4 regions of the Kosakonia pseudosacchari genome follow, and region 4 is predicted to be linked to each of the others. Evidence: predicted binding sites of a transcription regulator. Region 4 holds the regulator's gene; each other region holds the start of a gene.

Region 1 (7,282 bases), 2.2 Mb from region 4:
CCGCGCAGCATGCTGGAAAGCATGCCCGGTCATCACCAGGTGCAAGCCTGGCCGCTGGCGGAGAACTGGCGCTGGCTCACCACCTGGCTGGTGTGGCGGCGCGGCGCGAAAACCCGCCATCTGGAGGCGTTTATTGCTCTGCTGAATACCGATCCACAACCAGCGCCTTGTGCATAAAAATACTCAGCGGATCGACACTGTACGGTGCGAAAGCCTCACAAATTTGATACCCGCAGCGCTGATACAGTTTCACCGCGGCATGCTGTTCAATGCCGGTTTCCAGCCGCAAGGTATGACACGATTTCCGGGCGGCCGCCTGCTCCAGCGCCGCCAGCAATTTTTCCCCCAGCCGCTGGCCGCGATGGCGGGGATCGATAAACACCCGTTTCATCTCGCCGCTGCCGTCGCGATTGAGCACCACCGCGCCGCAACCGACAGCCTCATCGTGATGCACAATTTTGCGCAAAATCAGCGTTTCGGCGGGTAATGCCGCGAGATCAAGCAGATGGTTACTCTCTGCCGGGTAAAGTGCGCTCTGGTAGGCGTCCAGGGCGGCAATTAACGCAATCAGATCCGGTTGCGTAGCCGTGGCATCAACAATGCGGTACATAGCGGGCTCCTTGTTATTAGCCTGTTAAAAATAAACAAGAATTTGCTACCTATGTCATATGAATAACCTATAGCTATGCCTGCTGAGATTGCGCTCCTGAGAACAGAGGTTGTACCTTACGCAACATACGATGCAGAAAATGGAATATTCATGAACACCAAAGCCCGGAAAGTGATGATTATCGGCACAGGCAATGTCGGCGCATCTGCTGCTTATGCCCTGCTGAACCAGAACATTTGTGAAGAGTTGATTCTTGTGGATCTAGACCAGCAACGGGTGGAAGGCCACGCCCAGGATCTGGCCGATGCCGCCGCGTATATGCCCGGTATGATGGTCATTTCCACCCGCCCGGTAGAAGATTGCGCAGATGTGGATATTGCGGTGATCACCGTTTCCGGCGGCGCGTTAAAACCGGGACAAACACGTCTTGATGAGCTGACCAACACCGCGCGGATCGTTAAAAACATTGTGCCGTCCATGATGGCAAACGGTTTTAACGGCATTTTCCTGGTGGCGACCAACCCGTGTGACATCATCACCTGGCAGGTGTGGAAACTTTCCGGGCTTCCGCGCAACCAGGTGATTGGCACCGGCGTCTGGCTGGATACCACCCGCTTGCGCCGCGCGCTGGCACAGACGCTGGATATTGGCGCGCAAAGTATCGATGCGTTTATCCTTGGCGAGCATGGCGACACCCAGTTTCCGGTGTGGTCGCACTCGTCCGTGTACGGTTCGCCGATTGCCGATGTTTACCGGCGCAAAACCGGTCAGCGGCTGGATGTCGACGCGCTGGCGGACAAAGTGCGCCGCCACGGCTTTGAGATTTACGCCCGTAAAGGTTGTACGGAGTACGGCATTGCCGGCACCATCGCCGAGATCTGCCGCAATATCTTTACCGGCAGCCACCGCGCGCTGGCGATCTCCTGCATTCTGGACGGGGAATATGGCGTCAGCGATGTGGCGATTGGCGTACCGGCCGTGCTGGCGCAAAACGGTGTTCAACAGATTATTGAACTGCAACTGGAAGGTGACGAAGTGGCGAAATTCAACCACTCCGCAGACGTTATCAAAGCGAATATTGCCCGCTTGCCCTGACTGACACCGTTAACCGGCAAAGGTTAACCGGCCTGGCAAAGTGGCAAGCTGCTGACGGATCCCGGGGCTACGCTGCGTATCGGTAATGATATCGGTCAGCGAATCGGGATCCGCCACGTTAAATAGCGACCGCGCACCCTATTTACTGCTGTTCGCCAGCACCACCCGGCGTCTGGCGTTCACGATCAAATCGTGTTTCAGCGCCGCTTTCTCCTCGGTCGGCGCGGTGATGCCGCACTGCAAATCCCAACCGTTACAGCTGACAAATGCCAGATCCGGCCAGATATTTTGCAGCAGTTTACGCCCGTGCTCACCGATGCAGGACTGGCTGGGATCATCAATGCGCCCGCCGGTTGGCCGTTTAATTACGCCACAGGAAGTGGCGGCGCGGGTGAATTTTGTTTTCTCGCCGGAGGCCGCCGCTATCACCGGGCAGGAGCGGATGATTTGCGGCGGTGCGTCGCTGAAGTGATGTCTGCGCTATGCAGGAAGAAACCCACCCGGCGTTACAGGCCTGGCGGTTTTTAGCGCAAGAACACTTTGCCCAGCAAATAGAGCGTTGCCTGGCCGCCAATCAGAACGCGATCGCCGCGCCATTCACAGCGTAAATCCCCGCCGCGCGCGGAAACCTGCCGCGCCTGCAGGCTGTTTTTACCCAGTTTTTCGCCCCAGTACGGAATCAACATGCTGTGCGCCGAACCGGTCACCGGATCTTCCGCCACCGCTTCGCCAGGGCAGAAGAAGCGGCTGACAAAATCGACATTCTCGCCGGGCGCGGTTACGCAGACCATCTTGCCAAGCGGTTTCATTGCCGCGATATCCGGCGTTAAGGCTTCTACCTGCGCCTGGTTTTCCAGCACCACCAGATAATCCCGCGCCACGCGCACTTCTTTGGCGCATTCAATACCCAGCGCTTTCATCAGCAGCGCCGGAACCTGACTTACCGTTTCCGTCGCCCAGGCCGGAAAATCCAGCGTCAGCCAGTCGCCGTTGCGACTCACTTTGAGATCACCCACAAAGCGGGTAGTGAAGAGGATTTCGGTATCCGGGTAATCGAGATATTCAAAGATCACATGCGCGGCGGCGAGCGTCGCGTGGCCGCAGAGATTGATCTCAGCTTGCGTGGTGAACCAGCGCAGCTCAAAACCGCTGTCGTTACGCACGAAGAAGGCGGTTTCGGACTGGTTATGCTGCTGCGCCATGCGAAGCAAGACATCATCCGCTAACCATTCGGTCAGGGGGCAGACGGCGGCGGCATTACCGCCAAACGTGCGGTCGCTGAAGGCGTCGACCATATAGAAATCGATGGTTTGCATAGCATTTCCTCTTTTTTGTCTTCTGTTTTTGAGCGCTATTCGGAAACGTTGCAACTGGTATTTTTCACACGAATAGAAAATGAGATCTACATCACAAAATGTTTGTATTTTCGCCAGCAAAGGCAGTAAGATCGTGACCTCTTCTTTTCGCCAACCAACCCCAAAATACCCTTATGACTACGAATACCGTTTCACGAAAAGTCGCGTGGCTGCGGGTAGTGACGCTTGCTGTCGCCGCCTTTATTTTCAACACCACCGAATTCGTGCCTGTGGGTTTGCTGTCGGATATCGCCCAGAGCTTCGACATGGAAACCGCGCAGGTGGGGATCATGCTGACCATCTATGCCTGGGTTGTGGCGCTAATGTCACTGCCCTTTATGCTGCTGACCAGCCAGATTGAGCGCCGTAAATTATTGATTGCGCTCTTTGTGCTGTTTATCGCCAGCCATGTGTTGTCGTTTCTCGCCTGGAGTTTTGAGGTACTGGTAATTAGCCGCATCGGCATTGCCTTCGCCCACGCGATTTTCTGGTCGATTACCGCCTCGCTGGCTATTCGCCTGGCACCTGCCGGGAAACGTGCGCAGGCATTGAGTCTGATCGCCACCGGCACCGCACTGGCAATGGTGCTCGGGCTGCCGATCGGTCGTATTGTCGGACAATATTTCGGCTGGCGTACCACCTTTTTCACCATCGGTATGGGCGCGCTGGTCACGCTGGTGTGCCTGGTGAAATTGCTGCCGGCGCTGCCGAGCGAACATTCAGGTTCGCTGAAAAGCCTGCCGGTGCTGTTCCGTCGCCCGGCGCTGATGTGCATCTATTTGCTCACCGTGATAGTGGTAACCGCGCATTACACGGCTTACAGCTACATTGAGCCGTTCGTGCAAAATGTGGCGGGCTTTAGCGCCAATTTCGCCACCCTGCTGCTGTTAGTGCTTGGCGGGGCCGGGATTATCGGCAGTGTGCTGTTTGGCAAGCTGGGGAATCAGCACGCCTCTGGCCTGGTGTGCAGCGCAATTGGTCTGCTGGTGATTTCGCTGGTGATGATGCTGCCCGCTTCCGGAAGCGAAATGCATCTGACGGTGCTGAGCGTGGTATGGGGCATCGCGATTATGATTATCGGCCTGGGCATGCAGGTCAAAGTGCTGGCGCTGGCCCCGGATGCTACCGATGTGGCGATGTCGCTGTTTTCCGGAATTTTTAACATTGGTATCGGCGCGGGTGCGCTGGTCGGCAACCAGATAAGCCTGCACTGGTCGATGAACGTCATCGGTTACGCCGGAGCGATCCCGGCGATTGCCGCATTGGTGTGGGCGGTGGTGATTTTCCGCCGCTGGCCGGTGAAACTGGAAGAGCAAACTCACGCCAGCCACGTTTAAACGTGGTTATTGCGCGCCAGAGATAACCTCATCCATCACCGTGGTTTGCCAGTCAAACCACGGGTTCCACGTCAGGCGAGCATGAATTTTGTTCGCCTCGACTAACCCCCAGTCTGAATACCACACCTCTTCCCCCGCCAGACAGCGTTTTGCCGCCTCTTCAGATTGACCATTCGCACAGAGCAACACGCTGCCTTTGCGTCCGTACAGCGGATTACGGGGCGAAAAGAGCACCGACATATGGGAAAACTGGCTGATGCGATCCTGCGGCAGATAATCCGTCTTCACCCGTAAGCGGGGCATTTTTGCCGCTTCCGGCGGTGGAGTGCCGTACCAAATCACGCGGCTGGCCGGGTGGGTGAAGCGGCGATCGAATTGATCAAGGATCCAGCGAGTGTTGAGCGCCGAATCGTGCGAGGTTAATACCAGCAGCGCCGGTTTGGTCCACGGTTTACGCGCCAGCAACCGCTGCGCACTGGCGCTGGTGCGCCAGAACTGGGCGAAACCGTTGGTCGGTACACGTAAGTAGCGAGTGGCGATTTGCTGCGGGAAAACGGCGCTCGGCGGGCGCAACCAGTCGCGAAACAGTGCTACCGTCGGGGCGAGAAAATCGTAACCGGTGCTGGATTTGAACGCCGGAGAAAACAGCAACAGCCCTTGCACGTTGTCATGCGCCATCGCATATTCCAGCGCCAGATTCCCGCCAGTCGAAAAACCGCCGAACCACAGGGAATCAACGTCTTTAGCCAGAATATCAGCCTGCTCGCGCACCACTTGCCGCCACTGAGAAACATCGACATCCAGCAGATCCGCTGGCCGCGTACCGTGACCGGGTAACAACACGGTGCGCACCAGAAAGCCCTGTTTTGCCAGTTCGGGGGCAATATCCACAAACGATCCTGGCCCGTCGCCCAGGCCGTGGATCAGCAAAATGCCTTTGCGCGCGTGCTGCGCCGGACGCCACTCCTGCGGCGTGTTGAGCCGCAGCTCGCTCGCTTTATCCAGCGTCTGAAACGCCCGGTGCGCGGCAACAAAATCGCGCGTTTGCTGTTGATATTCAGCAAAGCTTTTTTGCGCCAGCGGCGGTTGTTCGCCGGGGCGTTGCTGACAGCCGGTTAGCGCCACCAGCGCCACGACCAGGCAGGAGAAAAATTTGCGCATCAGGCTCCGGCATGAAAAGTGGTGATAATTTCCAGCACGCCATTGATGATAAATTGCACGCCCATACAGACCAGCAGAAAGCCCATCAGCCGCGAAATGGCTTCTATACCGCCCTTGCCCACCAGCCGCATGATTGCCCCGGAGCTGCGCAGGCTTACCCATAATATCAGCGCCACAATGGCGAAAATCAGCGTTGGTGCAACGGTGATGACCCACTCGGGAAACTCGGCGCCGTGGCGAATGGTCGAGGCGGAACTGATGATCATGGCGATGGTGCCTGGCCCGGCGGTACTCGGCATGGCCAGCGGCACAAAGGCGATATTGGCGCCGGGCTCCTCTTCCAGCTCTTCTGACTTGGTTTTTACTTCTGGCGCCTGATGCGCTTTTTGCGCCGGGAACAGCATGCGAAAACCAATAAAAGCCACGATCAACCCACCGGCAATGCGCAACCCAGGAATGGAGATACCGAAGGTGTTCATCACCACCTGACCGGCATAGTACGCCACCATCATAATAATGAAGACGTAGATCGAGGCCATCCGCGCCTGCTGGTTACGCTGGGCGCTATTCATATTCCCCGCCAGCCCTAAAAACAGCGCCACGGTGGTTAGCGGATTAGCCAGCGGTAGCAACACCACCAGCCCAAGGCCAATGGCTTTAAAAAGTTCCAGCATCTGATGGTCACTCCTTGCAAGGTCAAAACCCCGCCAGTATAGCCATAACGCGGCGGCAATGGCATGCCCGCCCGCAGCCCGCGTCCTGATTAAATGATTACTTTCAGTGCGTTACGAATGGATTTTTTTCCTGACATGAAACGTTTTAGCAAATAGTGGCATCGTGGATTCATTCGGTTGACTTATATTTGCCTGAGCAATAATATCTGCCGTGACTAATCTACTTGCCGGGGCAACCATTGTGAAAAGCACGAATGATCTATTTAACGACATCATTCCTTTAGGCCGCTTGATCCACATGGTTAACCAGAAAAAAGATCGTTTACTCAACGACTACCTGTCGCCGCTGGATATCACCGCCACCCAGTTTAAGGTGCTCTGCTCTATCCGCTGCGAAGTGTGTATCACCCCGGTAGAACTGAAAAAAGTGCTTTCCGTCGATCTCGGCGCCCTGACCCGCATGCTGGACAGACTGGTGTGCAAAGGCTGGATCGAACGTAACCCGAATCCGAATGACAAGCGCGGCGTGCTGGTGCGGTTAACCGCCGAAGGCGCGGCGCTGTGCGAGCAATGTCATCAATTAGTAGGGCATAACCTGCACCAGGAATTAACCAAAAACTTAACGACAGAAGAAGTGGCAACCCTTGAGTATTTACTCAAGAAAATTTTGCCGTAAAAAAAACAAAGAGGTATGACGATGTCCAGACGCAATACTGACGCTATCACTATTCATAGCATTTTGGACTGGATCGAGGACAACCTGGAATCGCCGCTGTCGCTGGAAAAAGTGTCAGAGCGTTCTGGTTACTCCAAGTGGCACCTGCAACGGATGTTTAAAAAAGAGACTGGTCATTCGCTGGGCCAGTACATTCGCAGCCGCAAGCTGACGGAAATTGCGCAAAAGCTCAAGGGAAGTAATGAGCCGATCCTGTATCTGGCAGAGCGTTACGGGTTTGAATCGCAACAAACCTTAACGCGCACGTTTAAGAACTATTTCGACGTGCCGCCGCATAAATTCCGCGTGACAGATATTCCGGCAGAGTCCCGGTA
Region 2 (7,282 bases), 500 kb from region 4:
TGCTATCACTTACCTTACGCTTTTGAAACATGATTTCATTAATCGAGGAGGCAGTGACGTGACGCAAACAATCCCCTTTTCCGGCGTCTGGTGTCCTTCCATCACGCCGATGGACAGTGAAGGCAACATCGATCTCAATGGATTAAAGCAGCATATTACCCGCCTGACGGCGGCGAAAATCGACGTGGTATTGCTGATGGGCAGTATCGGCGAGTTCGCCTCTTTCACACTCGATGAACGAATAATGTTGATTCGTGAAGCGCGCGCTATGTCACCCATTTCGATGGTGGCTAACGTCTCTTCCACCTGTTTTAACGACATCCTGTGGATGGCGGATGAAGCCTACCGCACAGGCTATGAAGCCGTGATGGTGCTGCCGCCTTATTACTATGGGCAAACCAGCAACCAGCTTTTAAGCTACTTCCGCGCGCTGGGCAAAGCGATCAGCGGCAAATGGTTTGCCTATAACTTCCCGGCGCGAACCGGCTGCGATTTAACCCCCGAGTTGGTGGCGACGCTGGCCGCCGAATTCCCCGATTTTGCTGGCATTAAAGACACCGTGGATTGCCAGTCGCACACCCGCAATATGATTCTGGCAACCAAGAACGTGCGCGATGATTTCGCCGTGCTGTGCGGTTACGACGAATATTTCATTCCCAACCTGCTGGCGGGCGGCGCAGGGGTGATTTCAGGCTTAAACAACGTGATGCCGGAACTGTTTGTTAAAGCGCGGGAAACGTGGCGGCAAGGTGATGTGGCAACGCTGCATCAGGTGCAGCAAGAGATCGGCAAATTGATGGTCATCTACAGCATTGGCGACGATTTTGTTACTACCATCAAAACCGTGGTATCGCGCAAATTTGGCTACTGCACGCCTGTCGCCCGTAACTTCGGCAGCGCCCTCAATGAAGATCAGTGCAACCTTATCGACACCGTTTTTGCTATCCGGTAATGCAAAAGCCGACCGGTAAAGGTCGGCCTCATTGCGTTATTTGACGGTGTTTCGTAGTAAAACTTCCGCTTCCGCCCCTTTCACTTTTCGTGACCAGACAGAAGTCAAAATCGGCACCAGGATCGAAGTAACAATCACCGATGTCGCCACCAGCGCGGTGGCTGCCGGGGCCATCGCTTTGAAGTCCGGCACCATTTCAGCAATCAGCACCGGCGTAGCCACCGCAGCACCCGCCGAACTGGAGGCCGCCAGCCCCGCGGTTCCGTCGCCGCCGCCAATCAGTTTATCGGCAATAATCAGCGGGATCCCGGTGATGACAATCACCGCGACGCCGAGCAAAATCCCCAGCAGCCCGGTTTGCGCAATCACGCTTAAATCGATGGTGTTGCCAAGCGCGAAAGCGAAGAACGGAATCAACGTCTGCACCGCCTTGCTGAAGAACTCGCGCAGTTCCGGGTCGAGATTACCCAGCGCGAACCCCACGAGGAAGGGCAGCACCGCGCCGACAAACACATGCGGTTCAAAAGAAGCAATACCAGCAGTACCGAGGATGATCATCGTCATCAATGGGCCGGATTCCAGCGACATCAGCACAAATGCCCCGGCCTCCTCCTTAGTGCCGTACTGCTGCATGATGGAGGCGTACAACCCGCCGTTGGTCATATCCATCGAGGCCACCAGTGCCAGCGTCGATAGCCCGGCGAAAAACCCAGCTTCCACGCCGTGTTCCGGAAGCAACCGCGACGCAACCGCCGCCACTATCCACGCCACCGCGATTTTCGTCACCACCAGCGTGCCGGATTTACGCAGCACCGTACCGGTCGCGCTCAGTTTGATTGAAGCTCCCATACAAAAAAACCACACTGCAAGGATCGGCACCGTCCCGGTAATCATGCCGTTAGTGAACGAACCGAAGTATTTCCCGGCACCAGGCGCAAAAGTGTGGCACAAGGCACCGATGAACAATGGAACCAGCATCATCCCGCCAGGGATTTTCTCTATTGCACGCTTGATTTGCATATCTTCACCTGTAAAAACCGTTCGATTTTTATGGCGCTGGCACTCCGGTTGAACGGAACAACAGCCGCGCGGATGAAGAGAGCGTAGACCCGGATTGATGCGAGAAAAGTGATCAAACAACCATAACAAAACATTATTTCATTATTTTAGGATCAGCGTTCCTTTTGGTTTCTGGCGGGCAAAAAGGAATAAAAAAGCCCCGCTGGCAACGCCTGGCGGGGCTTCGACTCACGCTATCGTACGTGACGAAAGCGGCTTATTTTTTCGCAGCGAAACGCGCAGCCGCTTCGTCCCAGTTCACTACGTCCCAGAACGCTTTGATGTAGTCCGGGCGGCGGTTCTGGAATTTCAGGTAGTAAGCGTGTTCCCACACATCCAGACCCAGGATCGGGAAGCCGGACACGCCAGAGATCGCTTCACCCATCAGCGGGGAGTCCTGGTTAGCGGTAGAAACCACAGCCAGTTTGTCACCTTTCAGTACCAGCCATGCCCAGCCGGAACCAAAGCGAGTTGCCGCTGCTTTTTCGAATTCAGCTTTGAAGTTGTCCACGGAACCGAAATCACGCTCGATAGCAGCTTTCAGGTCGCCCTGCAGGGTGGTGCCTGTCTTCAGGCCTTTCCAGAACAGGCTGTGGTTCGCGTGACCGCCTGCGTTGTTACGCAGTACGGTTTTTTTGTCCGCAGGCAGCTGGTCCAGTTTGGTGATCAGCTCTTCAACCGGCAGGCTGGCGAACTCCGGCAGGCTTTCCAGCGCGGCATTCGCGTTGTTCACGTAGGTCTGGTGATGTTTAGTGTGATGGATTTCCATCGTCTGCTTGTCGAAATGCGGTTCGAGGGCATCGTATGCATACGGCAGAGCGGGCAGTGTATAGCTCATATTCATCTCCATTAAGGGTAAGCGGCTATTGTGTTAACGCCGCGTAAGCAGTTGGTTCATTATAGTTAATTAAATGATATTGAAAATGTTTATCAATGCCGTAGTTTTAATAAGGTTATAACTTTTGGTTATGTTATTGAAATCGTGAAGCCGTCCGTCCGCATCACGCCATGGTTGCCGGTCTGCAACGCAACGCGGCAAATATTTGAAGTGTGATCCTTTGTGCGATTTTTACGTCCATCGACCAGGCAGCGCAGCAATCTGTGTGCGGCTGGATGAGGTTTTTAAGGGTGGAAAACCATTGATGGCAACCCGCAAGACAGGGCTGCGTAGTGCGTCGAACCAGACAGGGCAAGCGAATCAGGCAGCAACCCGGCTGCGATGGCGCCACTGACCCGGCGTCATCCCCACTTCCCGGCTAAACACCACCGAAAAGTAGTTGCTGTCTTCAAACCCGCACTGCATGGCGATTTCGCTGATCATCTGCTCGGAGTGCTGCAACAAAAATTGCGCATGGCAAATGCGTAACTGGCGCAAATAGTGGTTGATAGTCATCCCGGTTTGAGTGCGAAACTGCTGGCGCAGCGCCCGCTCGCTGCACTGTTCCTGTTCACAAAAACGCTCCAGCACAAAGCTGCGATTCAGGCTGCCGGAAAGGGCGGTGATCAGTTTATCCAACAGTGCTTCACTGTGGGTCGCGGCGAGGTTATCGGTAGCGAAACGGTGGCGTTTTAGGGTCATCACCAGTTGGGCAAACAGGGTTTCCGCCATCAGATTCGCCAGCGGATCGTCCTTCGCGCTCTCATGTTCAAGTTGCGTAATCACCTGCCGCGCCTGCGCCATTCCGCTGCTACCAATCCGCCAGTGCGGGTTGGACGGCGCGCCGTTAAGCCCCGGAATATGCGCGGCCCAGTCGAGATTCAGCGTCAGCCGGTCCGGACAGTAGATAATGTTCTGTAACACCAGGTCATTAACCGAGGCGTAAGAGTGACAATCTTCGGCGCGAATATAAAACAGATCGCCGCGCGTAATGCGGTAAGGCCGGTCATTAAGCACATGCAACCCATTGCCGCGCCACACCATCACCAGTTCGCAGAACTCATGCGTATGTTCAGCAAAGACATTTTGCGGGTAGCGATCGGCCACCACAACCGCCTGTCCGGCGCGCGGGAAAAAGTCTGCTTTACGAAGAATTAACTCACCAGCCACAACGCCACCTCTGCCGTGAACAACCTGACATTATTAGCGGAAGCCCGAAAAAAAATCGGTGATAACCTTCTCGTTACTGGAGCAGCGTGTCGCGCCCCTGGCGAATATCACGCGGTGACCAGTCAAATTCGCGGCGAAACAGCGTCGAAAAGTGGTTACTGTCGCCGAACCCGCAGCGAAACGCGATATCCGTCACGCTCTCGTCGCTGTGGCGCAGCATATGGCGTGCCTTAATCAACCGCAGGCGGTTTAAATAGCGCTGCGGCGTCATACCGGTGGACTGTTTAAGCTGGCGATGCAGCGTGCGCAATGACAAGGTGAACTGTTCCGCCAGCGACTCCCAGCAAATATCCTCGGCGAAGTGATCCTCCAGCCACAGCATCAGCTGGTTCAGCCGCGCATCGCTGTTACCCGCATCTTCCTGCTGGCTGCTTTTACGCAATAACACCAGCAACTGCATAAACAGGATCTCGCGGTTGGCAATGTCATGGGTTGCCACTTCACTGCCCATCTCTTCCATCTGGCTAATGATGCCGCGCACCTGCCCCAGCGTGTGCTGGCTTACCCGCCAGTGCGACGGGTAATGCCCATCCTGCTCCTGCGGCAGCAACTGGTTCAACCCGGCAAGGAACTGGAACGCATCCGGCGAGCGGTACAGCACATTGGTCAAACAGAGATTATCGGTATGTTCATACAAATGGCGGTCATGATCGCGCACAAAACAGACCGTGCCGCCGCTGATGGTATAAGGCTGGCCATTAAAAACATGGATCCCCGTTCCGTGTTCGACAATAACGATTTCATGAAAATCATGGTGATGTTCCGGAAACGCGGCCTGGGGCAATCGCGGTTCAATGGCAACGGGTGATTTACCTGTCGGAAAAAAATCCACGCTATGCAGTACGGTCATGATTGCCCCGGTCTTGAGAAATGTTCTCAAAATAGTAATTAAGGGTTTTCGACCTCACCTTAAATTTTCGACGCCAATTCGCGCATAGCCTGCCGTTTTTTCAAGAAACGCCCGGAAAGATCGGGAAATGTGGTGAGGGTCACAATGGCCGAAAACCGCGCGATTACTGGAAACTGTGAACTCTCTCACGTTCACCTTTGCTTTCTTGCCAGCGCGAAATCGCCGCTGTCAGTAGCAAGAAGGTACGGCTGTCGCGCCCTTTTTAGACTGTCCGCAATGACTCTAAGAAGGACCCGATCATGACTTTTCGCCATTGTGTTGCGGTGGATTTAGGCGCCTCCAGCGGACGCGTCATGCTGGCGCGCTATGACCGTCAGAACCGCACGCTTTCGCTTCGCGAAATTCACCGTTTTATAAACTGTCTGCAAAAAGTGGACGGCTTTGATTGCTGGGATATCGACGGCCTGGAAGCTGAAATCCGCCTTGGACTGAACAAGGTTTGCGCCGAAGGCATACAGCCAGACAGCATCGGTATTGATACCTGGGGTGTTGATTACATCCTGATTAACCGCGAAGGCCAGCGCGTCGGGTTGCCGATAGCCTACCGCGACAATCGCACCGATGGCGTGATGCACCGGGCGCTGCAAAATCCCGGCAAAGCCGATATCTATCGTCGCAGCGGTATTCAGTTTTTACCCTTCAACACCCTGTACCAGTTACGCGCATTAGCAGAACAGCAACCGCACTTGCTGGAACAGGCCGATCACGCGCTGCTGATCCCGGATTACTTCAGCTACCGCCTGACCGGCAATCTCAACTGGGAATACACCAACGCCACCACTACCCAACTGGTCAATATCAATACCGATACCTGGGATGAATCATTGCTGGGCTGGGCTGGCGTTCCGTCTCGCTGGTTTGGCACGCCAACCCATCCGGGCAATGTTATCGGCAACTGGATCTGCCCGCAGGGTAATGCCATTCCGGTCGTCGCCGTCGCCAGCCACGATACCGCCAGCGCGGTGATCGCCGCACCGCTGGAAAATCACGACGCGGCCTATCTCTCTTCCGGCACCTGGTCACTGATGGGCTTTGAGAGCAAAACCCCCTACACCAGCGATGAGGCGCTCGCTGCCAACATCACCAATGAAGGCGGTGCCGAAGGCCGTTACCGGGTACTGAAAAACATCATGGGGTTGTGGCTGCTGCAACGCGTGCTGAAAGAGCAAAACATCTCCGACTTACCGGCGTTAATCGCGCTCACCGAGCAACTTCCTGTCTGCCGTTTTGTGATTAACCCGAACGATGATCGCTTTATCAACCCGGACAACATGAGCGCTGAGATCCAGGCCGCCTGCCGGGACGCGGGCCAACCCGTACCGCAGAACGCCGCCGAACTGGCGCGCTGCATCTTCGATAGCCTCGCGCTGCTGTATGCCGATGTGCTGAGCGAACTGGCGTTCCTGCGCGGTAAGCCGTTTACCCGCCTGCATATTGTCGGCGGCGGCTGCCAGAACCAGTTACTGAACCAGCTCTGCGCCGATGCCTGCGGGCTGACGGTCGTCGCCGGGCCGGTGGAGGCCTCGACGCTGGGCAATATTAGCGTGCAACTGATGACGCTGGATGAGTTAAGCAACGTCGATGATTTTCGCCAGCTGATCACGGCTAACCACTCACTGATTACGTTTACCCCTAATCCTGATAATGAAATCGCCCGCTATGTCGCGCGCTTTCAGCCAAAACGACAGACAAAGGAGCTTTGCGCATGACCACTCAACTTGAACAAGCCTGGGACATAGCTAAACAGCGTTTCGCCGCTGTGGGGATTGATGTCGAGGAGGCGCTGCGCCAGCTCGACAGGCTGCCGGTTTCCATGCACTGCTGGCAGGGCGATGACGTTGCCGGTTTCGAAAACCCGCAAGGCAGCCTGACCGGCGGCATTCAGGCTACCGGTAATTATCCGGGCAAAGCGCACAACGCCACGGAATTACGCGCCGATCTGGAACAAGCGCTAAGCCTGATCCCAGGTCCAAAACGCCTGAACCTGCATGCGATTTATCACGAAGCCGAAACGCCGGTCGCGCGGAATGAAATCAAACCCGAACACTTCAAAAACTGGGTACAGTGGGCAAAAACCAATAACCTAGGGCTGGACTTCAACCCGTCCTGCTTCTCGCACCCGTTGAGCGCCGATGGTTTTACGCTCTCCCACGCCAATCCCGAGATCCGCCAGTTCTGGATCGATCACGTGAAAGCCAGCCGTCGCGTGTCAGCCTGGTTCGGCGAGCAACTGGGTACGCCGTCAGTAATGAAT
Region 3 (7,282 bases), 2.2 Mb from region 4:
GGCCTTTAAGAAAAAAAGCCTCTGGCGATACAGATTTCGGTGATGCCGGGTGCCTCCCGGTGAGTCTGCTCCAGCCCGCAGAACTCGCTTTCACCCCAAAAAGGTATGACTGGTAGCCCCTCCGCGCAGGGGGATTCATCACCACGTCCACGTTATTTGCCGGGCATATTCAGGTCAATGCTCTGGCGGGTTATGTAAGTTTTTAAAGCAATTTTCTCGCGCTATTCGCTCAATCCCCGATGTTTCAGCATCGGTTCGATCGCAGGATCGTGACCACGCCACTGGCGGTAAAGCGCGGCCAGATCTTCACTGTTGCCACGGGATAAAATCGCCTCGCGGAATTTCTGCCCGTTTTCTCGCGTTAACCCGCCCTGCTCCACAAACCACTGGTAACCATCGTCCGCCAGCATTTGTGTCCACAGATAAGCGTAATAGCCGGCCGCATAACCGCCGCCGAAAATATGGGCAAAATAACTGCTGCGATAACGTGGCGGAACCGCCGCCAGGTCAAGATGCTCTTTGCGCAACGCTTGCGCCTCGAAGCTCTCCACATCGCTTACGTTCTCGCCGTCCGCCAGGCCATGCCAGTTCATATCCAGCAGCGCGGCGCTCAACAGCTCGGTCATGTCATAACCTTTATTAAACTGCGTGGCGCGTAACATTTTTTCGCGCAGTGCCTCCGGCATCGGCTCGCCGCTTTGGTAATGGCGGGCATAGCGCGTAAACACCTGCGGCTGGCTGGCCCAGTGCTCATTGATTTGCGACGGGAACTCGACAAAATCACGCGGCGTATTGGTGCCGGAGAGGCTGGCGTAGCGCTGGCTGGCGAACAGCCCATGCAGAGTGTGGCCAAATTCATGGAACAGCGTGATGACGTCATCCCACGAAAGTAACGCCGTCTGTCCGGCTGCGGGTTTCTGGTAATTGCAGACGTTGTAAATCACCGGTTGTGTGCCGTTGAGTGTTGACTGCTCGACGAAATTGCCCATCCACGCGCCACCGCTTTTTGAGTCGCGGGCAAAAAAATCACCATAGAACAGCGCTAATCCGGCACCATCAGCATCGAAAATTTCCCATACGCGAACATCCGGATGATAGACAGGAATATCAAAGCGTTCAGTAAAGCGAAGGCCAAACAGCTCGCTCGCGGCCCAGAAAACCCCCTCGGTAAGCACGGTATTGAGCGCAAAGTACGGTTTGATTTGTGATTCATCCAGTGAATATTTCGCCAGACGTACCTGCTCGGCATAAAACGCCCAATCCCAGGCTTGCGCGGTAAAACCGCCCTGCTGCGTATCGATGACCTGCTGGATATCGGCCAGTTCTCGCTCGGCACGGGAACGTGCGGCAGGCGCAATATGGCGCATGAAATCCAGCGCCGCCTGTGGCGTTGCCGCCATCTGATCGGCAATCTTCCAGCTGGCGAAATCGGCAAAGCCGAGGAGTTTCGCTTGCTTAGCGCGTAACTGCACGAGGCGTAACACAATTGCGCGGGTGTCGTTGGCATCCCCTTTTTGCGTGCGCAACCAGCCCGCGTTAAACAGATTTTCACGCGTCTGGCGATCGCGTAAAGCCGCCAGTGCTGGTTGTTGCGTGGTATTCAACAACGACAACAACCAGCGGTTTTCCAGCCCTTTGGCTTTTGCTGCCTCGGCGGCAATCGCTATCTCTTCTGCACTCAAACCATCAAGCTGATGGGCATAATCCACCACCAGCCCACCGGCTTTATCCGCCGCCAGCAGACGCTGGTTAAACTGGCTCGTCAGGGTGGCTGATTCGGTGTTCAGCGCTTTCAGCGTCGCTTTGTCCTGCGCACTCAGTGTTGCGCCCGCCAGCATAAAGCGCTGATAGGTGGTTTCCACCAGACGCAAGGATTCGGCGTCCAGAGAGAGCGCCTCGCGCTGTTTCCATACCGCTTCCACGCGGGCAAACAGGGCATCGTCGAGATAAATATCGTTCGCCAGCTCAGCAAGCTCGGCAGAAAACGCCTCATCCAGCTGTTGTAAAAAGTCATTGGTATGGGCCGATGTCATGGCGAAAAAGACGCTGGTGACATACGTCAGTAGCGCGCCGCTGCGCTCCAGGGCCAAAAAAGTATTGTCAAAATCCGCTGGCGCGGGATTCTGTGTGATAGCGGCAATTTCAGCGCGTTTTTGCCGTACTCCTTCATCAAACGCCGGACGGTAATGCTCCTGATTAATGGCATCAAAAGGCGGCGCCTGGTAAGGCAGTGTGCTGGCAGAAAAGAAAGGATTAGTGACCGACATATTTCGCTCCTGAATGCGATGGTTCAGATCAGAGTAGGCATGCGCCGCGCGCATCGCAATCATTTCTCTGCTTTCGCGCATGAGCCGGCGTTTTTTGCCACACTGTATGCGGGATAAGTTGTGTTACCGCTATAAAGCGGTGCATGCTATGTCGCGACACCACAAAAAGCGTTGAGGAACAGTGAGATGATTATTCTGGTTACCGGGGCTACAGCGGGTTTTGGCGAAGGTATCACACGCCGTTTTATTCAGAACGGCCATAAAGTGATTGCCACAGGCCGCCGTCAGGAACGTTTGCAGGAACTGAAGGACGAACTGGGCGACAATCTTTATACCGCGCAACTGGACGTGCGTAACCGCGCGGCGATTGAAGAGTTTATCTCTGCGCTGCCTGCCGCGTGGCGCGAGATTGATGTGCTGGTTAACAATGCGGGTCTGGCATTGGGCCTGGAGCCGGCACATAAAGCAAATGTCGACGACTGGGAAACCATGATCGACACCAACAATAAAGGTCTGGTGTATATGACGCGCGCAGTGCTGCCGGGCATGGTTGAGCGTAATCGCGGGCATGTGATTAATATCGGTTCCACCGCCGGTAGCTGGCCCTATGCAGGCGGCAACGTTTATGGTGCGAGCAAAGCCTTTGTGCGGCAATTTAGCCTGAACTTACGTACCGATCTCAGCGGTACCGGCGTGCGCGTGACCAATATTGAGCCGGGCCTGGTGGGCGGCACCGAATTTTCGAATGTGCGCTTTAAAGGCGATGACGCGAAAGCCGGGAAAACTTACGAGAACACCACTGCGCTGACGCCGGAAGACGTTACCGAAGCGGTTTGGTGGGTCGCCACGTTGCCGAAGCATGTCAATATCAATACCCTCGAAATGATGCCCGTCAGCCAGACATATGCGGGTCTTAGCGTACACCGCGAAGGGTAATTTCCGCGCCCGGCCTGCGGGCCGGGTATGGGATGTCCGTTAAATTAATGGTATGGTAGACAGGTTAACCCCTTAAAAAGTAAGAGCGAATGGCCGCTGAAACGCAACTCAACCCTACACAGCCCGTCAATCAACAAATTTACCGCATTTTACGGCGGGACATCGTCCATTGCCTGATCCCACCGGGCACGCCGTTGTCGGAAAAAGAGGTGTCGGTGCGTTTTGACGTGTCACGCCAGCCAGTACGCGAAGCCTTTATTAAACTCGCGGAAAACGGCCTGATCCAAATCCGCCCGCAGCGCGGCAGCTACGTCAATAAAATCTCCATGACGCAGGTGCGTAACGGCTGTTTTGTTCGCCAGGCTATTGAGTGCGCCGTCGCCCGCCGCGCCGCGACGATGATTGATGACAGCGCCTGTTACCAGCTGGAGCAAAACCTTAATCAACAACGCACCGCGATTGAACGTAAGCAACTGAATGACTTTTTCGAGCTGGACGATAATTTCCACCAGAAGCTGGCGCTCATCGCCGACTGCCAGTTAGCGTGGGACACTATCGAAAATATTAAAGCGACCATCGACCGGGTGCGCTATATGAGCCTTGATCATGTTTCGCCGCCGGAGATGCTGTTGCGCCAGCATATGGATATTTTCGCGGCGCTGGAAAAACGCGATGCTGACGCCGTTGATCGCGCCATGACGCTGCATTTGCAGGAAATCAGCGAGTCAGTAAAAACTATTCGCCAGGAAAACCGCGACTGGTTCAGCGAAGAGTAATCTTCCCCCTTCTTATCTCCGCCGGGTCACATTTTTTTCACGCAAAAAAGTGTGACTTTGATCAAAAACAAAAACTCATGAGCTCAGGGGCGTATTTATAAGGCGTCCATTTCGGGGACATCTTCTGCCCCGTTTCGTTTTGCGGATTTCAATAAGGAGAAACCACCATGATGACGTATGATCGTAACCGTAACGCTATCACCACCGGCACGCGCGTGATGATTAATGGCACTGGCCGCACCGGCAAAATCGTCGCCATTCACGCCGAGGGGTTAACCCCCGCACAGCTGCGCCGCAGCAAAACGGTGGAAGTGGAAGGCTGTGAAGGTAAATTCGAACCGGTTGAACTGATTCGTCTTGGTTTGCACTAAGCGGTTAGAAAGAGTGTGGTGAAAAAGAATGCCGCCGTGGCGGCATTCACTGTTTCTATTACGTTTAAGATTTGTAGTTAACGTGCTGCGGCGTACTGCGCCACCGTGGCTTTCGCGCCTTTCTCCAGCAACGTCAGATAGGCTTTTTTCACCTGAGCCACAAAGGTCGCATCTTCCGGCAATTCATTGCCAAAAATCGCCTCAATTCCAAGCAATGCCTGCACACGGGCTTCACCTTGCGCGCTGCTGTTAACCGCGTTCTGAATCACTACCAGCAACGGATCGCACACTTCGATCGCTTGTCCCTGCTCGTCGACGCCGCCGACATAGCGCATCCAGCCGGCAATGCCCAGCGCCAGCAGGGAGAAATCGCTTTGATGCACTAAATGCCAGCGCACGGAATCCAGCATACGTTGTGGCAGCTTCTGACTACCGTCCATCGCGATCTGCCAGGTGCGGTGACGCAACGCGGTATTGCTGTAACGCGCAATCAGCAGATTGGCGTAATGCGCCAGATCCACGCCCTGCACTTTCAGCGTTGGCGCCTGCTCTTTCAGCATCAACGCGTGCGCGGCACGACGGTAATTCTCGTCTTCCATGCACTCATTAATATGCTGATAACCCGCCAGATAACCCAGATACGCCAGGAAGGAGTGGCTGCCGTTCAACATGCGCAGTTTCATCTCTTCAAACGGCACAACATCAGCTACCAGCTCGGCGCCAGCTTTTTCCCACGCCGGACGACCCGCCACAAAATTGTCTTCAATCACCCACTGGCGGAACGGCTCACAGGCCACACTCGCAGGGTCGCGCACACCGGTCAGTTGCTCGATTTTATCCAGCGTTTCGGCGGTCACCGCCGGAACAATTCTGTCTACCATGGTTGACGGGAACGTCACATTGGCTTCAATCCAGTCACCCAATTCTGCGCTTACCGCCCGCGCGTAAGCGCAGACCACATTGCGGGTGACATGGCCATTTTCCGGCATGTTGTCGCAGGACATCACACTGAACGCCGGTAATCCGGCGGCTTTACGGCGCGCTAACGCTTCGACAATCACACCTGCCGCTGATTTCGGCTGATGGGGATTTTGCAGGTCGCCAACAATTAATGGGTGATCGAGCATCAGTTTGCCGGTTGCCGGAGAGTGGCAATAGCCTTTCTCGGTGATGGTCAGTGAAACAATGGCAACCTGCGGTTCGCACATAGCGGCGAGTACGGTTTCCAGACCATCCACCTGTGCGTGCAGTGCGCGTTTCGCGACGCCAACCACACGCGCAGTCCACGCGTCGGCTGACATTTCCGCCACGGTATAGAGATTATCCTGCAACTTGAGATCGGCAATTTGCTGCTCACCGCCAATCAAATTGACCTCGCAATAGCCCCAGTCACTGCCATGCTCTGCGGCAAGAATATCGGCATAAACTGACTGATGCGCGCGATGAAACGCGCCAAAACCGAGATGCACAATGCGCGCAACCAGTTTGTTACGGTCATAAGTGGGTAACGTGGCTTTCGCCGTTAACAGCCTGTTTTCCATGGTGAGACTCATCTTATTAAGTGAAACAGTGGTTCAATAGATTACGGACTGCGGTAAACCAGACTATGATTTGCGACAGGATTTGCGGACTACACTAACTAGAATGGTAACTAAATGTGTCAAAATCGACATACTTAACTTTGCGGTTAGACAAAGAGTGCATTCAGCGTGAATGGGATGAGTTGACGTGATGGCGCAGGCTGCGCGGCAACGTTGGGGAAATGTTTAAAAAGTGATACCAACGCGCATGCAAGTAATGCGTATTAATGTGCAAAGAGGAAATATTAATCCGTTAGCAGGCAGCGGGCATCATCTTAAAAGACCTACTGAATCGACGATATTGGAGAAATTCCCGCCGGGTCAAAACTTGCCACCGCCCCCCACGTTCTTCAGAAGCGCCATGCGCCTGAGGCAGTTTCGCGAGCGCGATATTGATCAAACCGGAAATCATCGCCAGAAACAAAAACGGCTAAGAACAGTGAATCAGTCACACTTTGTGCCGAAAACGACGCACACTACGCGCGTCCCCAGCCAGCAACAATGATCAACATCCCGCACAGAGCGATGAGCGCCCCGAGCCAGTCGTAAACGCTGAGTTTTACGCCATCGACCACACGTAGCCAAATCAATGCGGTGCACACATATACGCCACCGTAAGCCGCGTAAACGCGCCCGCTGGCCGCCGGGTGCAGCGTTAGCAGCCACACGAACATTGCCAGCGCAAGCGCAGCGGGAATAAGCAACAGTGGTGTAGCGCCGCGTTTTAGCCACAGCCAGGGTAAAAAACAACCGACGATTTCACACAGCGCGGTGGCAAAGAACAGGAGTGTTGTTTTCAGCATCAGCGGCACGTTGATTCAAACTTGGTTGAACTATCATACCGGATAATGCTCTGAGAGTGAGCCCCGGCTGGCTATCCCGTGTGGCTGAGATCGCATAGAATAGAGTGATACGGGCATCTTGTTTCTCCCTCAAATTAAGGAAATCGCAATGACTAAAACACTTAGCAAACGCCTGTGCCTCACCGCAATGCTGACGCTGGGTGCCATCGTGTACACCACCTCCGCACTGGCCGAAACCAACCGTCTGGTGATTGAATCCGGCGATAACGCGCAAAGCCGCCAATCGGCAGCGATGGAAAAAGAGCAATGGAATGACACTCGCAGCCTGCGCAACAAAGTGAACAAGCGCGTGGAAAAAGAGTGGGATAAAACCGATGTCGCGTTTGATGCGCAGGACAAATGCCAGAAAAGCAGCAATCTCAACGCCTACTGGGAACCCAACACCCTGCGTTGCCTGGATCGCCGCACCGGACAGCAAATTCGCTAACCGCCCTCGGGCGCTTGTGCGCCCGATTTCCGCTTAAGTAAAAGGACTTTTCATGAGTGACG
Region 4 (7,282 bases):
TGATTTTGGTCTGCTGGAACAGACGTTTAGCGAATATGGCCAAACCGGCAAAGGCCAGGCGCGCAAATACCTGCATACCTACGATGAAGCCGTGCCCTGGAACCAGGTGCCGGGCACGTTTACGCCGTGGCAACCGTTGCCGGAACCGACCGATGTGCTGTTTTATGAAGGGTTGCACGGCGGCGTGGTGACGCCGCAAAACGATGTCGCGCGTCATGTGGATTTGCTGGTGGGCGTGGTGCCAATTGTTAACCTGGAGTGGATCCAAAAACTTGTCCGCGATACCAGCGAGCGCGGGCATTCGCGTGAAGCAGTAATGGATTCTGTCGTGCGTTCGATGGAGGATTACATCAATTTTATTACGCCGCAATTTTCCCGTACGCACATTAACTTCCAGCGTGTCCCTACGGTGGATACGTCTAATCCGTTCGCCGCGAAAGGTATTCCCTCACTGGACGAAAGTTTTGTGGTGATCCACTTCCGTAACCTGGAAGGGATTGATTACCCGTGGTTGCTGGCGATGCTGCAAGGCTCGTTTATTTCGCATATGGATACGCTGGTGGTGCCTGGCGGAAAAATGGGGCTGGCGATGGAGTTGATTATGACGCCGCTGGTGCAACGGCTGATGGAAGGCAAAAAGATCAAATAATGCAGAAAGCCCGGTAAGCAACACGCTGCCGGGCTTTTCGCATCAGGCTTCGATAACTTCGTAAGAGTGGGTGATGTTCACCGCTTTTTCGAGCATCAACGCCACCGAGCAATACTTCTCCGCGGATAAATCCACCGCACGGGAAACCGCCGCGTCCTTCAGCGCTTTACCGGTGACGATAAAGTGCAAATTGATGTGGGTAAACAGGCGCGGCGCTTCTTCGCGACGCTCTGAAGTCAGCTTCACTTCGCAGTCGGTCACGTCATGACGCCCTTTTTGCAAAATAGAAACCACATCGATAGCGCTACATCCGCCCGCCGCCATCAACACCATTTCCATCGGGCTTGGTGCTTTGTCGCCGGAGTTACCGTCCATCAGGATTTGGTGGCCCGAGGCGGACTCACCGAGGAACGTTAACCCTTCAACCCATTTCACACGTGCCTGCATTTTCTTCACTCCGGAGTAGCAATTTTCTTTACAGATTACGCGTACATAACAAAACTCGCAACGGAAGGCGACCTGCGTCATGCTGAAGCGAGACACCAGGAGACAGGCGGTAAAAGCTATGCTAAAACACTCTGGATGCTACAGAGATAAATGGATGTTACGCATGTATGCATGACATCATACTTTAGAGACCGCAGATGACGCTGACGGTCCACTTCCCTGGATGCGGGAAGCTTAGATTGCAACCCCAGACGTAGGGGCTCATCCTGTGTCTGAGACAGCTTATAACAGAGGATAATCGCGCATGGTGCTTGGCAAACCACAAACAGACCCGACGCTTGAATGGTTCTTGTCTCATTGCCACATTCATAAGTACCCGTCGAAGAGCACGCTGATTCACCAGGGTGAAAAAGCGGAAACGCTGTACTACATCGTTAAAGGCTCAGTGGCAGTGCTGATCAAGGACGAAGAGGGTAAAGAGATGATCCTCTCCTACCTGAACCAGGGAGATTTTATCGGTGAACTGGGCCTGTTCGAAGAGGGTCAGGAGCGCAGTGCATGGGTACGCGCTAAAACGGCTTGTGAAGTGGCTGAAATCTCGTACAAAAAATTCCGTCAGTTAATCCAGGTTAACCCGGATATCCTGATGCGTCTTTCCTCGCAAATGGCGCGTCGCCTGCAGGTCACTTCAGAAAAAGTGGGTAACCTCGCCTTCCTGGACGTAACCGGCCGTATCGCGCAAACGCTGTTAAACCTGGCGAAACAGCCAGACGCAATGACCCATCCGGACGGCATGCAAATTAAAATTACTCGCCAGGAAATTGGTCAGATCGTCGGTTGTTCCCGTGAAACAGTGGGCCGCATTCTCAAAATGCTCGAAGATCAGAACCTGATCTCCGCCCATGGTAAAACCATCGTCGTATACGGAACGCGTTAATCTGTAAAACGGCGCAGCTTACACGCTGCGTCGTTTTTCTTCCCTCATGTGGCGCAGGCTGATTTATCACCCCGAAATCAACTACGCACTGCGACAAACGCTGGTGTTATGTTTGCCTGTGGCGATTGGCCTTCTCGTTGGTCACCTGCAACAAGGTCTGCTGTTTTCCCTCGTTCCCGCCTGCTGCAACATTGCCGGGCTTGATACGCCGCATAAACGTTTTTTCAAACGCCTGATCATTGGCGGAACCTTGTTTGCAGGCAGTAGCCTGATGGTGCAATTATTGCTGGCGAAAGATCTCCCGCTGCCGCTGATCCTCACCGGACTGACGCTGGTTTTAGGCGTGACCGCCGAAATCAGTGCGCTGCATGGCCGCCTGCTTCCCGCTTCACTGATTGCCGCTATTTTTACCCTCAGCCTTGCCGGCAACATGCCGGTATGGGAACCGCTGCTTATCTATGCGCTGGGCACATTGTGGTATGGGCTGTTCAACTGGTTCTGGTTCTGGATGTGGCGCGAGCAACCGCTGCGCGAATCCCTCAGCCTGCTCTACCGGCAACTGGCAGATTACTGCGAAGCGAAATACAGCCTGCTGACGCAGCACGCCGACCCGGAAAAAGCCCTGCCGCCGTTGCTTGCCCGCCAGCAAAAAGCGGTGGATATGATAAGCCAGTGCTACCAGCAACTGCATATGCTGGCAGCCAATAAACACAACGATTACAAACGGCTACTGCGGGTTTTCCAGGTGGGGCTGGATCTGCAAGAGCACATTTCGGTGAGTTTACACCAGCCGGAAGAGGTGCAGAAACTGGTGGAACAAACCCACGCCGAACAGGTGATCCGCTGGAACGCGCAAACTGTCGCCGCTCGCTTACGTGTGCTGGCAGACGACATTCTCTATCACCGCTATCCCACGCGCTTCAACATGGATAAGCAGATCGGCGCGCTGGAAAAAATCGCCCGCCAGCATCCGGATAACCCGGTCGGTCAGTTCTGCGCCTGGCATTTTAGCCGTATCGCGCGCGTCTTGCGCACTCAACGCCCGCTCTATGCTCGCGATCTGATGGCGGAAAAGCAGCGGCGCTTGCCCCTTTTCCCGGCGCTGAAAAGCTATTTATCACTGAAATCTGCGGCGCTGCGTAATGCCGCACGGATAAGCGTCATGCTCAGCATCGCCAGCCTGATGGGCAGCGCCCTGCATTTACCGAAACCCTACTGGATCATGATGACGGTGATGTTTGTTACGCAAAACGGTTATGGCGCAACGCGCGTTCGCATTGTCCACCGGGCGGCGGGCACCATTGCGGGGCTGGTGATTGCCGGAGCTACATTGCACTTTCATGTTCCCCTCGGTTTTACGCTGGCCGCAATGCTGATGATTACGCTGGTCAGTTATCTCATTATTCGGAAAAACTACGGCTGGGCGATGGTGGGTTTTACCATTACCGCCGTCTACACCTTGCAGTTGCTGACGCTAAATGGTGAGCAGTTTATTGTCGCCCGGCTTATTGATACGTTGATTGGTTGCCTGATCGCTTTCGGCGGCATGGTCTGGCTGTGGCCGCAGTGGCAAAGTGGCTTACTGCGACAGAATGCGCACGATGCGCTGGAAACAGATCAGGAAGCGATTCGCCTGATCCTGAGCGATAATCCACAGCCAACGCCGCTTGCCTGGCAGCGTATGCGCGTAAACCAGGCACATAACGCCCTGTTCAACTCGCTAAACCAGGCGATGCAGGAACCGGGATTCAATACGCGTTATCTGGAAGATATGAAACTGTGGGTAACGCACAGCCAGTTTATCGTTGAGCATATCAATGCCATGACGACACTGGCGCGCGAACATACGATGTTGACGCCGGAACTGGCGCAACGTTATTTGCAATCCTGCGAAATAGCCCTGCAGCGCTGCCAGCAGCGGCTGGAGTATGACGGGCCGGGAGGATCCGGCGATGTGAATATTCTCGAAGCCCCGGAAACATTAACGCATGGGCCAATGAGCACGCTGGAGCAGCATTTACAGCGAATCATCGGGCATCTGAACACCATGCACACCATTTCGTCGGTAGCATGGCGTCAGCGCCCGCATCACGGCATTTGGCTCAACCGCCGCCTCAACCGTTGACCACTTTCGCCACCGCATCCGCGAAGCGCTTCATCCCTTCTTCGATATCCTGCGCGTCAATAATCAGCGAAGGCACAAAACGCATGACGTCCGGGCCGGCGTTCAGCACCATGACGCCCGCACCGGCAGCGGCGTAGAGGAAATCGCGCGCGCGGCCTTTATAGTGCGGTTTAAGCTCGGCGCCAATCAGCAGCCCCATGCCGCGAATATCGCTAAACAGGTCAAATTTCTCGCCGATTTGCTGCAAATGCTTAACGAACAGCTGACGTTTTTCATTCACGCCGCTGAGCACTTCCGGCGTGTTGATAATGTCGAATGCGGTTCCGGCGACGGCGCAGGCCAGCGGGTTGCCGCCGTAGGTGGAGCCGTGTGAACCGGCGTGGAAAACACTCGCTATGTCATGCGTGGTCAGCATGGCGCTGATAGGGAAACCGCCGCCAAGCGCTTTGGCGCTGGTCAGAATATCCGGCGTCACGCCATAGTGCATATAAGCAAACAACTCTCCGCTGCGACCCATGCCGCACTGCACTTCGTCGAACACCAGCAGGGCGTTGTGCTGATCGCACAGCTCGCGCAAACCTTTCAGGAAATCCGGCGTGGCGGCAGTAACACCGCCTTCGCCCTGAATAGGCTCTACCACTACCGCGCAAGTGTGATCGTCCATCACCGCTTTCACCGCGTGCAGATCGTTAAACGGCACATGAATGATATCCGCCGGTTTCGGGCCAAAGCCATCGGAATACTTCGGCTGACCGCCCACGCTTACGGTAAACAGCGAACGCCCATGGAAGGCATTATGGAAGGCGATGATTTTTGTTTTGTAGGGGCTATGGCGTGTAGATGCATAAAAACGCGCCAGCTTGAATGCCGTTTCGTTGGCTTCAGTACCGGAGTTCATAAACACCACACGCTCGGCAAACGTGGCGTCAATCAGTTTACGCGCCAGGCGCAGAGCAGGCTCGTTGGTAAAAACATTGCTGGTGTGCCACAGCGTTTCGCCCTGCGTTTTCAGCGTCTCCACCAGCGCCGGATGGCAGTGCCCTAGCGCAGTAACCGCAATTCCACCTGCAAAATCAACGTACTCTTTACCCTGCTGATCCCACACCCGGCTGCCTTTACCCTTTACCGGGATAAACTCGGCCGGTGCGTAAATTGGCAGAATAACGTCATCGAAGTTTGCACGCGTTACCGCGTCTTGCTGAGTTGCCATGGCTTGCCCATCCCGTTTTATGTCGCATTGATTATGAAAATATAATCACGAAATATGCATAAAAAATCAATTAATGGCAACCACAAATCAGCGTTCGAGGAAGTTTTTCAGTAACTGATGTCCTTGCTCGCTCAGGATACTTTCCGGGTGAAATTGCACCCCTTCCAGATCCCACTGACGGTGGCGAATGCCCATGATCTCGCCCGTTTCACTCCAGGCGGTAACCTCAAAACACGCCGGTAACGTAGGCGGATCGATAACCAGGGAATGGTAACGGGTGACAGTTAACGGATTATTAAGCCCGCAAAATACGCCAGTGCCGTTATGGGTGATGGGCGATGTCTTACCATGCATCACTTTTGCCGCACGAACGATAGTCGCGCCAAAAACCTGCGCTATCGCCTGATGACCAAGACAAACGCCAAGAATGGGCAATGTCCCCGCGTAATGCCGGATAACCGCCAGCGAAACGCCGGACTCATCCGGCGTGCAGGGACCGGGCGAAATAACGATTTTTTCCGGTGCCAGCGTGGCAATATCCGCAAGCCCTATCTCATCGTTACGCCGCACCTCTACGCTTGCCCCCAGCTCACAAAAATATTGATACAGGTTCCAGGTAAAGGAGTCGTAATTGTCGATAAGCAGGATCATAGCGGCCTCTGGTGTCGGAAACCGCGCTAGTTTACTCGCTTTCGACCGCTTCGCTCACCACTTTGCTGAAGATGGCGCAAAGCGGCGCTAAGTCACCCATTGCGCCCGCCTGGTTTGCGTTGCGCCACTCGTCAGGATCGATGCCGCGCCAGTCGAGCGAAAAACCCGCGTGCAGCGCCAACTGCTCGAAGAAGATGCGCTGAGCGATACCGTTGCCAAGGCGGAACGGATGCAGCACGTTGATTTCACAATAGTAGTGCGCCAGCCGCTCAATAAACGCCGATTTTTCCAGCCCGCACAGCCACTCTTCATCTTCCAGTTGCTGCATCAGGGCATTGCCCTCTTTCTCGATATACTCGAAGTGGCAAAACCGGGTGTCGCCTTCGTAAATATCCACTTCACGGATCTGCCCGGCCCAGTCGAACACGTCCTGATAAAGATGGTGGTGAATGGCGCATAAATGAGGAAGACCGCGCACCATCGGTCCAAGATCGAGTGTGGCGGCGCGTAAGGCGGTGAACTGATAAGCCGCCTGCTCCAGCTTCTGCGCCTGGCGAAGCCCCAGTTCATTGCGCATCACATTCAGGCCAGGATAGAGATACGGATCGCGCCCGTCGCCGAATTTATCGCTCATAGTGCCTCCGCAGTTCTTCAAGGCGCGCATCGGCTTCCGCGCTACTTAGCGTCACCAGTTCGCTGTCGACATTTTCCAGCCGTCGGCTGGCCTGAAAATTGGCATTGCGCTGCTGTTCCCAGAGACGGGATTTTTGCCGGTCGGTGAGTTTTTTGGCCATAGCGCCTCCCTGTTTCACATGTCGGTGCCCAAATTATAAGCAGAAATCACAGGTTACGCAGGGAAGCACGGGGTGAACACCCCGTGCGGGAGAAACTTACGGCAGCACTTTCGCGGAGAGGATAACGACTGGTTTTGACGGGACATTCTGGTAAGGCCCCACATCGTGCGTCGGTACCTGGGAGATTTTGTCGGCGACATCCATGCCTTTCACCACTTTACCAAACACCGCATAACCAAAGTCGCGCTGGCCGTGATCGAGAAAGGCGTTGTCAGCAACGTTAATAAAGAACTGGCTGGTTGCGCTGTCTTTATCGGCGGTGCGCGCCATCGCAATGGTGCCACGCGTGTTACGCAAGCCATTGTCAGCTTCGTTTTTGATCGGTGGGTTAGGCTGCTTTTGCTGCATCTGCTCGTTGAAACCACCGCCCTGCACCATAAATCCCGGGATCACACGATGAAACGTGGTG

The links. Region 4 encodes CRP, which controls carbon source genes, mostly activating them, when cyclic AMP is high. Its sites were predicted from a motif close to ATGTGANNNNNNTCACAT; they were not measured.
Region 1: IP581_RS10725 (sugar transporter) is a predicted target of CRP. The motif match lies at 3,101-3,118, and genes of this name have one in related genera.
Region 2: rhaS (HTH-type transcriptional activator RhaS) is a predicted target of CRP. The motif match lies at 5,096-5,113, and genes of this name have one in related genera.
Region 3: ydfZ (putative selenium delivery protein YdfZ) is a predicted target of CRP. The motif match lies at 4,029-4,046, and genes of this name have one in related genera.

What each region holds. Positions count from the first base shown of each region.
Region 1 is NZ_CP063425.1:2,274,601-2,281,882, reverse strand. It holds gene ptrR (putrescine utilization regulator PtrR) at 1-177, shown strand, start outside; gene IP581_RS10745 (GNAT family N-acetyltransferase) at 131-610, opposite strand; gene IP581_RS10740 (L-lactate dehydrogenase) at 761-1,705, shown strand; partial or broken gene IP581_RS10735 (DeoR/GlpR transcriptional regulator) at 1,715-2,056, opposite strand; partial or broken gene IP581_RS23895 (SDR family oxidoreductase) at 2,052-2,177, shown strand; gene IP581_RS10730 (PhzF family phenazine biosynthesis protein) at 2,230-3,021, opposite strand; gene IP581_RS10725 (sugar transporter) at 3,195-4,397, shown strand; gene IP581_RS10720 (alpha/beta hydrolase) at 4,404-5,558, opposite strand; gene IP581_RS10715 (MarC family NAAT transporter) at 5,558-6,232, opposite strand; gene marR (multiple antibiotic resistance transcriptional regulator MarR) at 6,474-6,908, shown strand; gene marA (MDR efflux pump AcrAB transcriptional activator MarA) at 6,930-7,282, shown strand, end outside.
Region 2 is NZ_CP063425.1:73,168-80,449, reverse strand. It holds gene IP581_RS00375 (dihydrodipicolinate synthase family protein) at 59-952, shown strand; gene kdgT (2-keto-3-deoxygluconate transporter) at 989-1,972, opposite strand; gene sodA (superoxide dismutase [Mn]) at 2,229-2,849, opposite strand; gene rhaR (HTH-type transcriptional activator RhaR) at 3,210-4,058, opposite strand; gene rhaS (HTH-type transcriptional activator RhaS) at 4,132-4,968, opposite strand; gene rhaB (rhamnulokinase) at 5,268-6,737, shown strand; gene rhaA (L-rhamnose isomerase) at 6,734-7,282, shown strand, end outside.
Region 3 is NZ_CP063425.1:2,260,163-2,267,444, reverse strand. It holds gene dcp (peptidyl-dipeptidase Dcp) at 222-2,267, opposite strand; gene ydfG (bifunctional NADP-dependent 3-hydroxy acid dehydrogenase/3-hydroxypropionate dehydrogenase YdfG) at 2,454-3,203, shown strand; gene IP581_RS10645 (GntR family transcriptional regulator) at 3,293-3,979, shown strand; gene ydfZ (putative selenium delivery protein YdfZ) at 4,147-4,350, shown strand; gene IP581_RS10635 (mannitol dehydrogenase family protein) at 4,428-5,891, opposite strand; gene IP581_RS10630 (YnfA family protein) at 6,407-6,733, opposite strand; gene IP581_RS10625 (DUF1283 family protein) at 6,882-7,220, shown strand; gene speG (spermidine N1-acetyltransferase) at 7,273-7,282, shown strand, end outside.
Region 4 is NZ_CP063425.1:4,478,271-4,485,552, forward strand. It holds gene IP581_RS21365 (phosphoribulokinase) at 1-649, shown strand, start outside; gene IP581_RS21370 (OsmC family protein) at 692-1,096, opposite strand; gene crp (cAMP-activated global transcriptional regulator CRP) at 1,401-2,033, shown strand; gene IP581_RS21380 (YccS/YhfK family putative transporter) at 2,080-4,158, shown strand; gene argD (bifunctional acetylornithine/succinyldiaminopimelate transaminase) at 4,148-5,368, opposite strand; gene pabA (aminodeoxychorismate synthase component 2) at 5,456-6,019, opposite strand; gene IP581_RS21395 (putative adenosine monophosphate-protein transferase Fic) at 6,051-6,653, opposite strand; gene IP581_RS21400 (YhfG family protein) at 6,643-6,813, opposite strand; gene ppiA (peptidylprolyl isomerase A) at 6,910-7,282, opposite strand, start outside.